DNA from 4 places in the Kitasatospora sp. NPDC048194 genome. Region 3 is predicted to be linked to each of the others. Evidence: riboswitches for the same ligand, from Rfam matches in the RefSeq annotation. Region 3 holds a riboswitch; each other region holds the start of a gene.
The links. A riboswitch is a leader RNA that binds a small molecule or an ion and turns the genes downstream of it on or off. The one in region 3 is predicted to bind cyclic di-AMP.
Positions count from the first base shown of each region.

Region 1 (3,760 bases), on a different contig from region 3:
TGCCGGTCTCCCAGATCCGCCCGGCGGACCTGGTGGAGGCGGTGGTGCCGGGAGCGGCCTCGCCGCACGACGTGGCCCGGCGGGGCCTGGCCGAGGACGATCCGGCGCTGCTGGACCAGCTGCTGGCGATCCCGCAGGTGCACCTGGTGGTGGACGGCTACAACGTGACCAAGACCGGCTATCCGACGCTGCCGCTGGAGCAGCAGCGGATCCGGCTGCTGGGCGGACTGGCGATGCTGGCCCAGCGCACCCAGGCGGAGGTCACCTGTGTGTTCGACGGGCAGGACCTGGACGTTCCGGTGATCATGGCGCCGCCGCGCGGGGTTCGGGTACGGTTCAGCCGGACCGGAGAGACGGCGGACGAGCTGATCCGCCGTCTGGTGCGCGCCGAGCCGCAGGGCCGTCCGGTGGTGGTGGTGTCCACCGACCGGGAGGTTGCGGAGGGCGTGCGGAAGGCGGGCGCGCGCCCGGTGGCTTCGGTCCTGCTGCTGAACCGGCTGGCCCGGCCCTGACCTCGGGCGGTGCCGTTCGGTCCGGCGTGACGCCTGGTCAGTGCCCGTTTTGCGAGGGTGTGCGGATCCCGTGAAGTCAGCGTGGGAACCGGAGTTCACGCCTTCGGGGGAGTGGCAAAACGGATAGATCTTCACTAGGGTCTGGCGTCAAACCTATTTTCCGGAATCTCACTCGATCGGGTGAGTCCCATGGAAGAAGGAGCCGCTCCCTTGGCCTCCCACCGCCGTCCCAAGCAGCCGAGCCGCGCGCGGGTCTCCGTGCTCACCGCTGCCGCTGCGACCGCGGTCGCCCTCTCCGCCCAGGTCGCCGCGCACGCCGCGCCGCAGCCGAACAAGGCCGACGTCAAGGCGCAGATCGACCAGCTCCAGCAGGAGCAGGAGCAGGCGGCGGAGAAGTACAACGGCGCCAAGGAGCGGGCCGACCAGCTCCGCAAGCAGGCCGACCAGCTGCAGGACCAGGTGGCCCGCAGCCAGGACCAGATGACCCAGCTGCAGACCGGCCTGGCCGAGGTGGCGGGCGAGCAGTACCGCACCGGCGGCATCGACCCGTCCGTCCAGCTGATGCTGTCCTCCGACCCGTCCGGGTACCTGGAGAAGGCCTCCAGCGTCCAGCAGGCCAGCACCAGCCAGACCGAGGCGCTCAAGGGCCTGCTCGACCAGCAGCGCCGGCTGGACCAGGAGAAGGCCGAGGCCGCCGCCGTGCTGGCCTCGCTGGACTCCACCACCAAGGACCTCAACCAGGCCAAGGCGGACGTCAACCAGAAGCTGAAGGCCGCCCAGGACCTGCTGAACTCGCTCAGCGCCGCCGACCGCGCCGCGCTGAGGGCCCAGCAGCAGCAGGACGACCGCGCCTCGCGCGGCAGTGCCCGGGTCGACCTCAGCAGCCTGCCGCCGGCCAGCGGCTACGCGGCCGTGGCCGTGGCCAAGGCGATGAGCAAGCAGGGCTCGCCGTACGTCTGGGGCTCCACCGGCCCGAACACCTTCGACTGCTCGGGCCTGATGGTCTGGTCGTACGCCCAGGCCGGCGTCTCGCTGCCGCGCACCTCGCAGGAGCAGGGCAACGTCGGCACCCGGGTGCCCTCGCTGGACCAGGCCCAGCCGGGCGACCTGGTGATCTACGGCAGCGACCGGCACCACGTCGGGATGTACATCGGCAACGGCATGGTGGTCCACGCGCCGCACACCGGTGACGTGGTGAAGGTGATGAAGGCCGACGCGATGCCGATCAACACGATCCGCCGGGTCTGACGGCCCGACACGCCCGAGGGGCCGCGCTCCGGCCCTGTGATCCGCGCCACCCCCGACCGGGGTGGCGCTTCGGGTTCACCCGCCCTTCGGCCGCTTGTTTGAGGTTTGATCAGCTTTCCGTGCGGCGGCGATCACCAACGGTCATTTTCACAAGGGGACATGGGTCATCTTCTGGATTTTTTCTGACAAGGATTTGAACGGATCACGGTTCAGTTACTAGGGTCGTGCCCCGAACCACCGCACTGTCGATCACCCAGCCCGGGTGGCGGCGGTGGTTACCGCCGAGTTCGCGAAGCAGCGGGGCAGCTCGAAACGACTGTCCGACAGGGGAGCCCAGCAGTCCGGGGCGCTGTGGAGCGGAGCCGGGGAACCACGTTCCTCCGGGGTGAATCGGCGCCAGGTCGGCCGGTACCGCGGCCGTGAGGCGTCGTAGGGCATGCTTCCGGCCCGAACCCGTCAGCTCACCCGGTAGGCGGACGTAGGAAGAAGGAGTCCGCCTTCGTGGCGTCCCATCGCCGTCCCAAGCCCGCCAGCCGCGCCCGGGTCTCGATCATGACCGGTGTCGCCGCGGCGGCCGTCGCCCTCTCCGCGCAGTCCGGCGCGCACGCCGACCCGCAGCCGACCAAGGACCAGGTCAAGGAGCAGGTCGACCAGCTCAACGAGCAGGCCGAGCAGGCGACCGAGAAGTACAACGCCGCGCAGGAGAAGCAGCAGGCGCTGGAGAAGCAGGTCTCCGGCCTGCAGGACCAGGTGGCCCGGCAGCAGGCCCAGGTGACCGACCTCCAGGGCGGCCTCGCCGAGATCGCCGGGGAGCAGTACCGCAACGGCGGCATATCCCCGACCGTCCAGCTGATGCTCTCCTCCAGCCCGGACAACTTCCTCAACCAGGCCGGCGCGCTGAACCAGGCCGGGGACACCCAGAAGAACCAGCTGAAGGAACTCCAGGCGCAGCAGCGCAAGCTCGACCAGGACCGCAGCGAGGCCCAGAGCAAGCTCACCGAGCTGGAGTCCACCACCCAGCAGCTGAAGGCCTCCAAGGACGAGGTCCAGAACAAGCTGAAGGCCGCACAGGACCTGCTCAACACCCTGACCGAGCAGGAGCGCCAGGCGATCCGCCAGGCCGAGGAGAAGGCCGCCGCCGACGCCAAGGCCCAGGCCGACGCCGCCGCGAAGGCCGCCCAGCAGCAGGCCGCCTCCGACCGCGCCTCGCGCGACAGCGGCCGCACCGACATCGGCTCCGGGAGTTCCTCCTCGCCGGTCGTCAAGCCGGCCGCGCCCGGTAGCTCGCACGGTGCCGCCGCGCTGTCCGCCGCCGCCTCCAAGGTCGGCAGCCCGTACGTCTGGGGCGCCACCGGCCCGAGCTCCTTCGACTGCTCCGGTCTGATGGTCTGGGCGTTCAACCAGGTCGGCGTGTCGCTGCCGCGCACCTCGCAGGAGCAGGCCGGCGCCGGCACCCGGATCGGCTCCGACATCTCCCAGGCCCAGCCCGGCGACCTGCTGATCTTCTACAGCGACGCCCACCACGTCGGCATCTACGCGGGCAACGGCCAGGTGCTGCACGCGCCGAAGCCGGGCGCCTCGGTCCGCTACGAGGCGGTCTCCAACATGCCGCTGGCCTCCATCGTGCGGGTCTGATCCGTCCGAAGGCCTCCGCAGGCCCGGTCCTCCCACTCGGAGGGCCGGGCCTGCGGCTTTGCGGGCGGCTCGGGCTGATGTCCGATTAGGGGGCGAATATTCGGGTCCGGAGGGGTTTGGACTCGCTTGCCCGGACTCGCTAACGTCTGCCACCGGACTCCCGCTCGACGGCCGCCCACCGGGGTGCGGCCGCGGGGCCGCGCTGCAGATCGGAGCCGCCGCCGCCATGTCCGTGCACCGCCGTTCCCACCTGCTCGCCCGCGCCCTGGTGCTCACCGCGGCCGCCACCACGGCCCTGGGTGTGGCGACCGGCGGCAGCGCCCAGGCTGCTCCCGGTGCGCCGGACGCGCCCGACCGCAAGGACG
Region 1 is NZ_JBIDAK010000005.1:83,945-87,704, forward strand. Features, by position in the region: gene ACGF07_RS08970 (NYN domain-containing protein) at 1-512, shown strand, start outside; gene ACGF07_RS08975 (NlpC/P60 family protein) at 723-1,760, shown strand; cyclic di-AMP (ydaO/yuaA leader) riboswitch at 2,098-2,251, shown strand; gene ACGF07_RS08980 (NlpC/P60 family protein) at 2,262-3,395, shown strand; gene ACGF07_RS08985 (NlpC/P60 family protein) at 3,622-3,760, shown strand, end outside.
Region 1: it holds a riboswitch for cyclic di-AMP, as region 3 does, so the genes downstream of both, ACGF07_RS08980 (NlpC/P60 family protein) here and ACGF07_RS30040 (hypothetical protein) in region 3, are expected to answer to the same signal.

Region 2 (3,760 bases), on a different contig from region 3:
GGGCGATCATGAACTCCTGGATGTCGACGTTGGAGTCCGCGTGCGAGCCGCCGTTGAGGATGTTCATCATCGGGACGGGCAGGACGTGCGCGTTCGGGCCGCCCAGGTAGCGGAACAGCGGCAGGTCGCTGGCCTCGGAGGCGGCGTGGGCGACGGCCAGCGAGACGCCCAGGATGGCGTTGGCGCCGAGCGAGGACTTGTCCGGGGTGGCGTCCAGGTCCAGCATGGCCTGGTCGATCAGGCGCTGCTCGGTGGCGTCGTAGCCGACGAGCTCGGGGCCGATCTGCTCGATGACGGCCAGGACGGCCTTCTCGACGCCCTTGCCGAAGTAGCGGTTCTTGTCGCCGTCGCGCAGCTCCAGCGCCTCGAAGGCACCGGTCGAGGCACCCGACGGGACAGCGGCACGACCCGTGCTGCCGTCGTCGAGGCCGACCTCGACCTCGACCGTGGGGTTGCCGCGCGAGTCGAGGATCTCACGGGCTACGACGACATCGATGGACGGCACGAGGCATCTCCTTGCGGAAGCTGGTCCGGCTGACGGTGGTGATGTCGGCGGGACGATTGCGGAGTCGTTACGACCAGAGCCTAACCGCCCGGGCTCCCGGGGCCACGCTGGCCTCGGCCCCGTCTCAACGTGTGGCCCTGCTACCCCCCGGTAGTTCACCTGCTTGTCCCAGCTTGTCCCCCGGGCGCGGACGGACCCGGACCGGCACGGACGGACCCGGACGGAACCGGACGGAAGCGGACGAGGGGGCCGACCCGTCGGCCGGCCCCCTCGTCGGTCCTCAGCCGAGGTGCAGGACCTGGCCGGGCATGATCAGGTCCGGGTCGCCGCCGACGGTGGAGCGGTTGCCGTCGTACAGCGCCTGCCAGCCGCCGGTCACGCCCTGGGCGGCGGCGATGGTCGACAGGGTGTCACCGGAGCGCACGGTGTAGTCGTGGCCGGCCGGGGCGGTCGGGGCCGACTGCTCGGCGCGCGGGGCGGCGTGCTTGGGGGTGTACTGCTGGACCGGCTGCTCGGCGGGCTTCTCGGCCTGCCGGGGCGCGGCGTGCTTGGGCGCGTACGGCTGGACCGGCTTTGCGGCCGGAGCGGGAGCCTGCGTCCTGGGCGCCTGCTGCGGGGCGGACCGGGGCTTGGCGTCCGACGAGGTGTCGACGGCGGCCGGGGCGCCGCCCTTGGTCAGGCCCGCCTTCTGCGAGCAGACCGGCCAGGCGCCCGGGCCCTGGGAGGCCAGCACCTTCTCGGCGACCGAGATCTGCTGGGCCTTGCTGGCCTGGTTGGCCTGCGGGGCGTAGGCGGTGCCGCCGTAGGCCTTCCACGTGCTGGAGGTGAACTGCAGCCCGCCGTAGAAGCCGTTGCCGGTGTTGATGCTCCAGTTGCCGCCGCTCTCGCACTGGGCGACGGAGTCCCAGGTGGAGGCCGGGGCGGCGGAGGCACCGGTGGCGGTGAGGAGCGGCAGCGCGAGTCCGACGCCGGCCACACCGGCCACGGCGACGGCCTTCTCGGCCTGGGTGCGACGACGGTGACGGCCGGTTCCAACGAACAGCATGAAGGTCCCTCTCCGCACGCCTGCGAGGTGAGCTGTCGGGTTCGGACCGGGGAGGTGGCCCGGCCGCCGTGCGCGGAGACGTTCCCGCTCGGGCGGCTTCACCCCAAGCCGTGGGGGCGGCAACAAACCTGGTTCCCCCGCCCCTGCCCAGGGTTCTGGTCGGTTTCCCGTGACGCGGCGGGCAGGATTCGGCGTTCCGCGCACGAGGTCCGCAGCTGCGAACTCCAGGGAGATTAGACAGATCCTCAGACCGATCACAAGCTCATATCGTCGACATCACACGGAAATCACGGCAGGTGACCAATCGCCTACCAACGGCACCTGTTTGTCCGGTTTGATGGGCGTTCATACGGTGCCGGAGGGCCGCGGGACGACCATCCGTCAGCGTGTCGGAGCCTCAGGAACCGGGTCCGGAGACGTCGCCTCGGGACTGAATTCGACCGGAAGTTCGCGCAGCCCACGCATGATCAGGCCACCCCGCCAGCGCAGATTCTCCGGACTCTCGGCGAGCCGGAGATCGGGCAGCCGCGACAGCAGCGCGGCCAGGGCGGAGCGCCCTTCGAGCCGGGCCAGCGGGGCGCCGATGCAGTAGTGGATGCCGTGCCCGAACCCCAGGTGGGGGTTGTCCGTCCGGGCCAGGTCCAGGGTGTTCTCGTCCGCGAACCGGGCCGGGTCGCGGTCGGCCGCCGCCAGCACCACCAGCACCGGATCGCCGACCGGGATCTCCACCCCGCCGATGCTCAGCGGGCTCGTCGCGAACCGCCAGGTCGCCAGCTCCACCGGCCCGTCGTAGCGCAGGAGTTCCTCGATCCCGGTCTCCAGCAGGGCGGTCTCCCCACGCGCCACCGACTCCTGCAGCAGCGCCCGCTGGCCCGGGTTGCGCAGCAGCGCGTACGTCCCGTTGCCGATCAGGTTGATGGTCGTCTCGAACCCCGCGAAGATCAGCACGAAGCACATCGCGGCGGCCTCGTTCTCCGTCAGGTGCTCGCCGTGGTCGCTGGCCCGGATGAGGCCGGAGATCAGGTCGTCCCCGAGGTCGGCGCGCTTGCGGTGGATGAGGTCCACCAGGTAGGCGCGGATGCGCTTGACCGCCCGGCCCACGCCCCCGCGCTGCCCGCCGTGGTGGCGGATCATCATGCCCGCCCACTCCCGGAGGTCGTCCTGGTCCTCGGCCGGGACGCCCAGCATGTCGCAGATCGCGTAGATGGGGAGCGGGAAGGCGAACTCGTGGATCAGGTCGGCCGAGCCGCGCTGCGCGAAGCCGTCGATCAGCCGGTCGGTGAGCTGCTGCACCCGCGGCTCGAACTCGGCCACCCGGCGCGGGGTGAACGCCTTGGACACCAGGCGGCGCAGCCGGGTGTGGTCCGGCGGGTCGATGTTCAGCAGGTGGGTCATCAGGTCCGCCTGCCGCTCCCCCGGGATGCCCACCCGGCCGGTGCGGTGCGCCTGCCCGCTGTGGTGCGCCGGGTTCTTCGACAGCCGGCTGTCCGCGAGCGCCTGCCGGGCGTCCGCGTACCGCGTCACCAGCCAGGCGTCCACACCGCTCGGCAGGGTGGTGCGGTGCACCGGGGCGTGCTCGCGCAGCCAGGCGTACGCGGGGTACGGATCGGCGGCGAACTCCCAGGTGAAGAGCTGCGGGGCGGGCTGGACGGCGTCGGGCTGAGCAGGCATGGGTCGACCGTAACCGCTGCCCCGGGCGCGTCCGGCCCACCGGCGGCCGTCGAGGGCGTCCGGACCGGTCGCGGACGGCTCGCCGGGCGGGCGCCAGGGGGTGCCGGGGACGGCGCCGTTCGGGCGCCGTGGGGGGCGCGAGCCGGTCGCCGACGGCGCGCGTGCGGTGCGCCGCCCCTCCGTGGACGGCCCGTGGACGGGACGTGGACGGCTCTTGGACAGAGCTTGGCCGGACGGCGGGCGTGAGCCTGGTCACCTGCGGGGTAATCCCTGTTGCGGAGGGTCAGGTCGTGCCTACGATCCTCCGCAGTGTGCGTGGGCGCCGGTGCGGTGTCGCCCACAGGGAGGAGCAGACCATGCGGGTCAGCGGGGCAGTCGTCGTCATCGCGGTGCTCGACGGCGGTTCGGGAGCCGACCTCGCCCGCCGGTTCACCGCGGCCGGCGCCGCCGGGGTGCTGATCGCCGACACCAACGTCGGTGTCGCCGAGGACCTCGCCGCCGAACTCGACCGGCCCGGGTGCCCCGTCGTCGGCGTCGCC
Region 2 is NZ_JBIDAK010000009.1:7,780-11,539, forward strand. Features, by position in the region: gene eno (phosphopyruvate hydratase) at 1-505, opposite strand, end outside; gene ACGF07_RS13690 (transglycosylase family protein) at 786-1,550, opposite strand; cyclic di-AMP (ydaO/yuaA leader) riboswitch at 1,552-1,721, opposite strand; gene ACGF07_RS13695 (cytochrome P450) at 1,932-3,221, opposite strand; gene ACGF07_RS13700 (SDR family NAD(P)-dependent oxidoreductase) at 3,578-3,760, shown strand, end outside.
Region 2: it holds a riboswitch for cyclic di-AMP, as region 3 does, so the genes downstream of both, ACGF07_RS13690 (transglycosylase family protein) here and ACGF07_RS30040 (hypothetical protein) in region 3, are expected to answer to the same signal.

Region 3 (3,760 bases):
ACTGGTGGACGGCGGCCGTGGCGGGCGTGGCGGCGGTCTGCACCGTCCCGGTGCTGGCCGCCGGACCGTCCTGGGCCGATCGGTCCGGCCCCCGGCCGGACGCGCAACCGGCACCGAAGCGCCCCGCCGCCGTGCCGTCCAGGTCCGACCTGGAGGTGATCCGGCTCGACCCGGACGCCGCTCCGCCCGGCGGCACCACCACGGTCCACGCCTTCGTCGCGAACCAGGGCCCGGACACCACGGCCTCGCCGTTCACCGTCACCGTCACCCTGCCGGACGGGGTGACGCCCGAGCCGCCGTACTTCCCCGAGGACTGCACGGCCGTCGGGCACCAGGTGCGCTGCGTCTTCGGGCCCGGACTGAAGGAGGGGCGCAGCGCGACCGCGCTCGTCCCGGTGCGCCTCTCCCGCGACCTGCCCCCGGGCACGCTGACCGGCGGGTCGGTCGCCGTGCGCAGTGCGGACGACCGGAACGGACGCAACGACCGGGAGCCGTTCGCCGTCCGCGTGGCGGACCCGGCCGCCGGTTCCTGAGAGCGGCCGGATCCGGGGGTGGGGGGGGGGGGGGGGGGGGGGGGGGCGGGCCCCCCCCCCCCCCCCCCCCCCCGCGACCGGGCACTCAGCGGTAGACGCGCACGTAGTCGGCGGCCATGGTGATCGGCGTGGTCCCCTGCGGCGCCGGGTGGTACTGGCCGGCGCACACCGAGAGGTTGAGGATCAGGTACGCGGACCAGTTCGCGCCGACGCCCTTGCCGTCCGAGAAGACCTTGACGCCGTTGACGTACCAGTCGACCGAGGTGGCGCCGTAGTAGGTGCCGATGGTGACCCACTGGTCCTTCGCGATGGCGCTCGCGTCGGTGTAGTACTTCGGGTTGCCGGGGTTGACGTGGTTGGTCAGCTCCAGCAGGTTCGGGTTGTCGGGGTGGTACTCGAAGGAGTCGATCTCCCCGTTGCCGTTCTTCCAGGTCCACAGGGCCGGCCAGGCGCCGGTGCCGGAGGGCAGCTTGACCCGGGTCTCGGCGTAGTCACCGGTCTTGACCTGGAAGCCCTCGCTGGAGCCCTCGGTGGTCAGGAAGCCGGTGTTCCAGGACTGCTTGCCGTTCTCCAGGGTGGGCCCGCCGGGGGCGGCGGTGAAGGTGGCGACCCCGTTGGCGACGCTGACGTTGGTCTTGTTCAGCCAGTCGAGCTTGTTGTCGTCCGGGTTGTGGTTGCCGTACTTGTACGAGGTGCTCTTGTCGCCGACCCAGCGCTGGCCCCAGCTGATCGAGCCGTTGAACTCGTCCGACCAGGTCAGCGACTTGCCGGCGACCGGGGAGGACGGCGCCGGGGTGCTCGGGCTCGCGGTGGCGCTCGGGCTGGACGGGGTCGCCGTCGGGGTGCTCGTCGGGCTCGGAGTCGTGGTGGGCGACGGGGTGGTCGTCGGCGAGGGGGTGGTCGTGGGGGCCGGGCTCGGCGTCGCGGTACCGGAGGCGGAGACCACCAGCTGCTGCGAGGGCAGGTTGTGCCAGGCGCCGCCCAGGTCCTGCCAGAAGCCGAACTCGGTGTACGTCCCGGCGGCCAGGGTGCGGGCGCCGCTGGTGTAGGTGAACCCGCTCGGGCAGATCTGCACGTTGGTGGCGTTGCCGGGGAAGTCGAGGTTGGTCCCGCGGGCGTCGCGCACGCCGACGCCGACGGTCTTGGCGGTGAAGCAGGACGAGGAGTGCAGGCCGAGCGAGGCGGTGGCGGCCTTGCCCGCGACCATGGCGGCGGGGGCGAGCCGGTCCTGGGTGACGGTCGGGCCGGTGGCGGCCTGGGCGCCGCTCACGGACGGCAGTCCGAGCAGGCCGGCGCCGCTGATGGCGAGCGCGCCGGTGGCGGCGAGCGCGGCGTTGCGACCGCGGTGGGACGGACGGGCGTGGCGGGGCGCGCGGCGCCCACGGGCAGGCTGGTGCATGGGAGTCCTCTGCGACGCCTGCGAGGTGAGCTGTCGGATTCGGGCTGCAGTTGCCCGGCCGCCCGGGGAGCGGCTTCACCCCTAGCCGGGCCCGCGCGCGAGAGCGCACGGGCCGGGCGCTGACCTTGGTTCCCCCGCTCCCGTCCGCTGTCGTGCTCGGCTGCCCGCCGGCGGGTGGACAGGACTCGGCGTCCCGGCGGCGGGGTCCGCGGGGGCGGACGACCCGTTGCAGGCTAGGCAGGTGCTCCGTGAACGGACAACTCCATCGAGCCGGTTGTCGCACAGCTCACAGTGGTGTCGATCAACGACGCTGGGTGGCGGAAGGGTTGGCCGATCGCGCTGATCGGCCGGGCCGGTGGGGCGGCCGTACCGCACGGCGCCGGCTCGGCGCTCCTTGGCCGGAAGCGGACGGTGTCGCGGCGCGGGACGCCCGAGTCGGACCGGTCGGATAAATTGGAGTCCTGACGTTTTACGCCGTGCACAAGTGTCCGCCCCATGAGCCATGAGGCCGTGAGCCCATCGAAAAGAGGTCCCGCCCCACCATGACCGCCCCCCTGCCCGCCTTCGCCGGCCGCACCTACCTCTTCCGGGCCGACAACGGCGCGGCCTTCCGCAACACCTACTCGGCCGACGGCAAGCGGCTGCGCTGGGAGGGCCTCGGCGAGTCGGCGGGCCAGTGGGAGGACGTGCTGCTGCACGTCGCCGAGGTGGCCCCGGAGGTCTACTTCGTCAGTTGGACGGAGCAGAGCGGGATCACCGTCAGCCACGTGATGGACCTCAACCAGCTGACCGTGCGGGCCTTCTGGACCTTCGAGGGCGAGGGCGGCCGGGTCGGGCAGCTGCACACCGGGACGCTGGAGCGGCTGGCCTGAGACGCGCCGGGGGGGGGGGGGGGGGGGGGGGCCGCGGGGGGGGGCCCCCCCCGCCCCCCCCGGGGGGGGCCGGGGGGGGCCGGGGCCCCCCGGGCCGGCGCCGGGGGGCCCCCGGGGGGGGCGGCGCGCGGGGGGGGGGGGGGGGGGGGGGGGCGCGCGCGCGGCCCCGCCCCCCCCCCCCCCCCCCCCCCCCCCCCCCCCCCCCCCCCCCCCCCCCCCCCGGCTTCGGGTTTTCCGCCCCCCGGCGTCAGACGGCCTGGCCCGGCACCTTGAGGTGGGCGGACAGCCACTCCAGCGAGGACGGCAGCAGCGCGCTCCAGGTCTCGAAGTTGTGGCCGCCGTGCTCCAGCATGCTGTACGAGACCTTCATCGGGTCGTGCACCGCGTCGATGAACGCCTCGGTGTCCTGCCGGTAGTTGCCGTCGCCCTTCTTGGTGCCGGCCAGCAGTACGGAGATCCCCGGCTGGGGCAGGTTCCTCAGCCGCCAGAGCAGGTCGGCCTCCTGGCGGCGCTGCTTGCTGCCGCCGAAGAGGTCCCCGGTGGTCGGGTCGTCGGCGGCTTCGTAGTAGGCGGAGAGGGCGACGGCCGTCGGAAAGACGTCGGGGTGGCGCATGGCCAGCTTGAGCGCGCAGTAGCCGCCGGTCGAGTTGCCCATGAAGGCCCAGGCCTGCGGGTCGGTGGAGACCCGGAAGCTCGCCTGGATCGCCGAGGGGACGTCCTTGCTGAAGTAGGTGTCGGACTGGGCGCCACCCGGGATGTCCTCGCACTCGGTGTCCTGCGGCAGCGCGGGCGAGGGGCGCATCAGGACCATGACGGTCGGCTGCATCCGGCCCTCCTGCAGCAGCTTGAGCGCGGCTCCCGGGTAGTTGAACCGGGTGATCAGGTTCTCGGCTATCCCTGGGAAGCCGGTGCTGACGATCACCGCCGGGAACTGCTTCTGCGCGTACTCGGGCTGG
Region 3 is NZ_JBIDAK010000035.1:28,526-32,285, reverse strand. Features, by position in the region: gene ACGF07_RS30045 (hypothetical protein) at 1-533, shown strand, start outside; gene ACGF07_RS30040 (hypothetical protein) at 619-1,932, opposite strand; cyclic di-AMP (ydaO/yuaA leader) riboswitch at 1,935-2,055, opposite strand; gene ACGF07_RS30035 (MoaF N-terminal domain-containing protein) at 2,475-2,804, shown strand; gene ACGF07_RS30030 (alpha/beta hydrolase) at 3,052-3,760, opposite strand, start outside.

Region 4 (3,760 bases), on a different contig from region 3:
GGGGACAGGCCCTCCCCGGCGGCGGTGAGGGCGTAGGTGACGGCGCCGAGGGCGAGCGCGGCGAGCAGGGCGCCGGGGACGTCGAAGCGGCCGGAGGCGGACTCGTCGCGGCTCTCCGGTACGTAACGGGAGGTCACCGCGACCACGGCGGCGGCCAGCGGCAGGTTCAGCAGGAAGATCCAGCGCCAGCCGGGGCCGTCCACCAGCCAGCCGCCGAGGAAGGGGCCGACGGCCGCGGACACCCCGCCGAGCCCGGACCACAGGCCCACCGCGGCCGAGCGGTCGTCAGGGTCGAACACCGCCTGGAGCATGGCGAGCGAGCCGGGGGTGAGCAGCGCCCCGCCGATGCCCTGGACGGCCCGGGCCAGGATCAGCACCTGGATGTTCGGGGCGGCGGCGCAGGCGGCGGACGCGGCGGCGAACCAGATGACGCCGATCAGGAACACGCGGCGCCTGCCGTACCGGTCGCCGAGCGCTCCGCCGAGCAGGATCAGACCCGCCAGCGTGAGCAGATAGGCGTTCAGCGTCCACTGCAGGGCTGCCAGGGAGGCGCCCAGGTCGGCGCCGATCCGGGGCAGGGCGACGTTCACCACGGTGCCGTCGAGCATCGCCATGCTGGAGCCGAGCACCGTTGCCAGGAGCACCCAGCGACCCTGCGCGGTGCTCAGGCGCAGGGTGCCGGCCTTGGAGGTGGCCACGGCCCGATCCTGCGCCCCGTGGGGTGCACGTGACAAGGGTCACCGGAAGGTGTGTTCGCCGCGCACGATGCGTGACGGGTGCGCCGCACTGGGTGTCCGTGTTCGCCGCAGGGTCGTGGATCAGTGGCGCCACGTGTTTGGATTGTGTACGTACAGTGTGCCGGATCATGCGGAGGGTCACCGGTCGGCGGGGGATCGTGCTGCGTTCAAGAGATCGACATTGCTTCACCCGAACGGATGGGTTTTAGTTCAGCGACCGCTCGGCCAGCCCGGGTGGATCCACCGGGTGGAACGCCGAGTCCTGCCGCTGCCGGGTGGTTCGAACTGAGCTCTGTACGGCAGGAGCGGGGGACCCACAGGTAAGTCGCCGGACCGGATCCGCGCTTCGCAGCGCGAACGTCCAGGACCGGCTAGGGGTGAAGCCGCGCATGCGGCCGGGCAACTCCAGCCCGAACCCGACAGCTCACCTCGCAGGCGTCGGAGAGGAAAATTCCATGCCTGCTCAGGCCCGTCGTATCGCCCTGCCCCGCGCAGCCCGCATCGGCATCGCGACCGCCGTCACCGGTGTGTCCTTCGTGCTTCCGCTCGTGACCACCGTGAGCGCCCAGGCCCACACCGCCCCCGCGGCCCCGGCCGCCGCTCCGGCGGCGCAGCCCGCCGCCGCCGCGGACGCCCCGGCTGCCGCTCCGGCCGCTGCCCCGGCCGCCGCCCAGGAGAGCTACCGCGTCGTCAGCGGCGACAGCCTGTCGAAGATCGCCGACGCCAAGCACGTCGAGGGCGGCTGGCACGCGCTGTACGAGCGCAACCGCTCGGTGGTCGGCGCCAACCCGAACCTGATCTTCCCGGGTCAGCAGCTGTCCATCACGGCTCACGCCGACGCCCCCAAGCCGGCTGCTCCGGCCAAGCCCGCGGCTCCGGCCAAGCCGGCCGCCCCGGTGCAGACCCGGACCGAGGCCGCCAAGCCGGGCGCCCAGGTCCAGACCCAGGTTCAGACCGCCGCCCCGGCACCGGCCGTCACCGCCGCGCCGGTCGCCGCCACCTCGGGCTACGTCGCCCCGCTGGCCCACCCGGTGCTGGGCGAGGCCTACGGCGTGGCCGGCTCGATGTGGGCCTCCGGGCACCACACCGGCCAGGACTTCGTCGCCGCCACCGGCACCCCGCTGCGCGCGGTCGCCAACGGTGTCGTGGTGAAGGCCGGCAACGGCGGCGCCTACGGCAACGAGGTCGAGATCAAGCTCGCCGACGGCAAGTACGCCCAGTACGCGCACCTGTCCGTGATCGGCGTGAAGATCGGTCAGACCGTCACCGTCGGCCAGCAGCTCGGCCTCTCCGGCGCCACCGGCAACGTGACCGGCCCGCACCTGCACTTCGAGATCCGCACCGGTCCGGAGTACGGCTCGGACATCGACCCGGTCGCCTACCTGCGCGCCCACGGCGTCGCGCTCTGACCCGGTCCGACCGCAGGTCGGCCCCGCTCGGACGCAGCTCCGACCGCGGGTTCCAGAACCACCGCTGGTGCGGGGCGAATCGACCGCCCGGGATGGTCATGTCGGGTGACCGCTCGACCGGGTGATCGCCGCACCGGTGGACATGGGCGCGGGACACGCCCAAGGCCGGCCCGGTGCCACGAGGACTCCTCGTGGCACCGGGCCGGCCTCTGCCGTTTCCAGGGGGGCGGCTCCGCGGGCGCACCCGGGCTGCCGCGGCGGGACGGTGGGCCGCGCCGGGGCCGGTCAGTTCCGGCGGGCGGGCAGGCCGTGCTCGGCGGCGCCCAGCAGGGCGTGCATCCGGTGGCCGAAGTCCTCGGTGTCACCGGCGGGTTGCGGGAAGACCAGGCGGACGTCGCGGTGGCCGTGCGGGTGGTCCAGGCGCAGCACCAGGCCGTAGCGGTCCAGGGCCAGCGGGCGGACATCCGGGTGTCCGGAGAGCAGGCCGGGGTCGAGCAGCCTGGTGAGCAGGGCGAGGGCGTCGGCGTGCTCGTCGGCCAGATGGGTGAGCAGCGCGGCCTCGTGACGGGCCAGCGGATCGGGGGCCGCGGCGGCGAGGTCGGCGGCGGTGAGCGCGCCGGTGCCGTACGGGGTGGCGAGGACGGCGTGGGCGACGTCCACGCGCAGGTGGACGCTGAGGCCGTCGTCGGCGAGGTGGGCCAGGTGCAGCCGGCCGGCCAGGGTGAGGCGGGCGCGGATCCGGTCGCGGACGGCCACCGGGGAGACGTCGGTGACGTCGACCACGACGGCCAGGCCATCGACGGCGCCGACGGCGGCCGTGGTGAGCGGGGCGTCGAGCGGGGCGCGCAGGCGCAGCCGGGTGCCGTGGACGGAGACCGGGGCCTCCAGGTCGTGGCGCTCGCCGAGGGCGCGGACGGTGAGCGAGGAGGTCGCGCTGAGCAGGCTCCGGGCGCGTTCGGCGGTGGTGGGCTCGGGCTCGGTGCCGGCGGTGGACGGGGTCATGCGCCCACCTCGTGGAGCGTGCTCATGAACGGACCTCCTGTTGGTTAGGTGAGGCTAACCTAATGTCCGGGTGGGGGTGTGGCAAGCGGGCGACGGCGCAGGGTACGCCGAGGGCCCGGACGCGCGGTTGCGGCATCCGGGCCCTGCGGGGTCGGGCGGTGGCGGTTCGCGCCGGCCGGTGTCCGCCGGTGCCCGCCGGTGCGTCGTCAGCCGACGACGGCCTGGGCGTCGATCTCCACCAGCATGGACTCCTGGGGGAGTTCCACGAAGACGGTGGTGCGGCAGGGCTTCACGCCACCGGGCTTGACGTTCTCCTCGATGAACTCGGCGTAGGCCTCGTTCATCAGCGGGAAGTCGGCACGCTTGGTGAGGTAGACGCGGAACATCACCACGTCCTCGATGGTGGCGCCGCCCGCCTCGACGACGGCCTTGACGTTCTCCAGGGTGCGGCGGGTCTGGGCCCGCACGTCACCGTGGTGGACGATCTCGCCGGTGGCCGGGTCCTGTGCGCCCTGACCGGACACCTGCAGGATCGGGCCCTTGCGCACGCCCTGGGAGAACATCCAGGCGGGGGCGGGGGCGCCGTCGGTACGAATCTCGGTCTTGTCGGGC
Region 4 is NZ_JBIDAK010000022.1:103,347-107,106, reverse strand. Features, by position in the region: gene ACGF07_RS24745 (MFS transporter) at 1-698, opposite strand, end outside; cyclic di-AMP (ydaO/yuaA leader) riboswitch at 1,016-1,190, shown strand; gene ACGF07_RS24740 (peptidoglycan DD-metalloendopeptidase family protein) at 1,193-2,146, shown strand; gene ACGF07_RS24735 (DUF2470 domain-containing protein) at 2,432-3,148, opposite strand; gene ACGF07_RS24730 (RidA family protein) at 3,355-3,760, opposite strand, start outside.
Region 4: it holds a riboswitch for cyclic di-AMP, as region 3 does, so the genes downstream of both, ACGF07_RS24740 (peptidoglycan DD-metalloendopeptidase family protein) here and ACGF07_RS30040 (hypothetical protein) in region 3, are expected to answer to the same signal.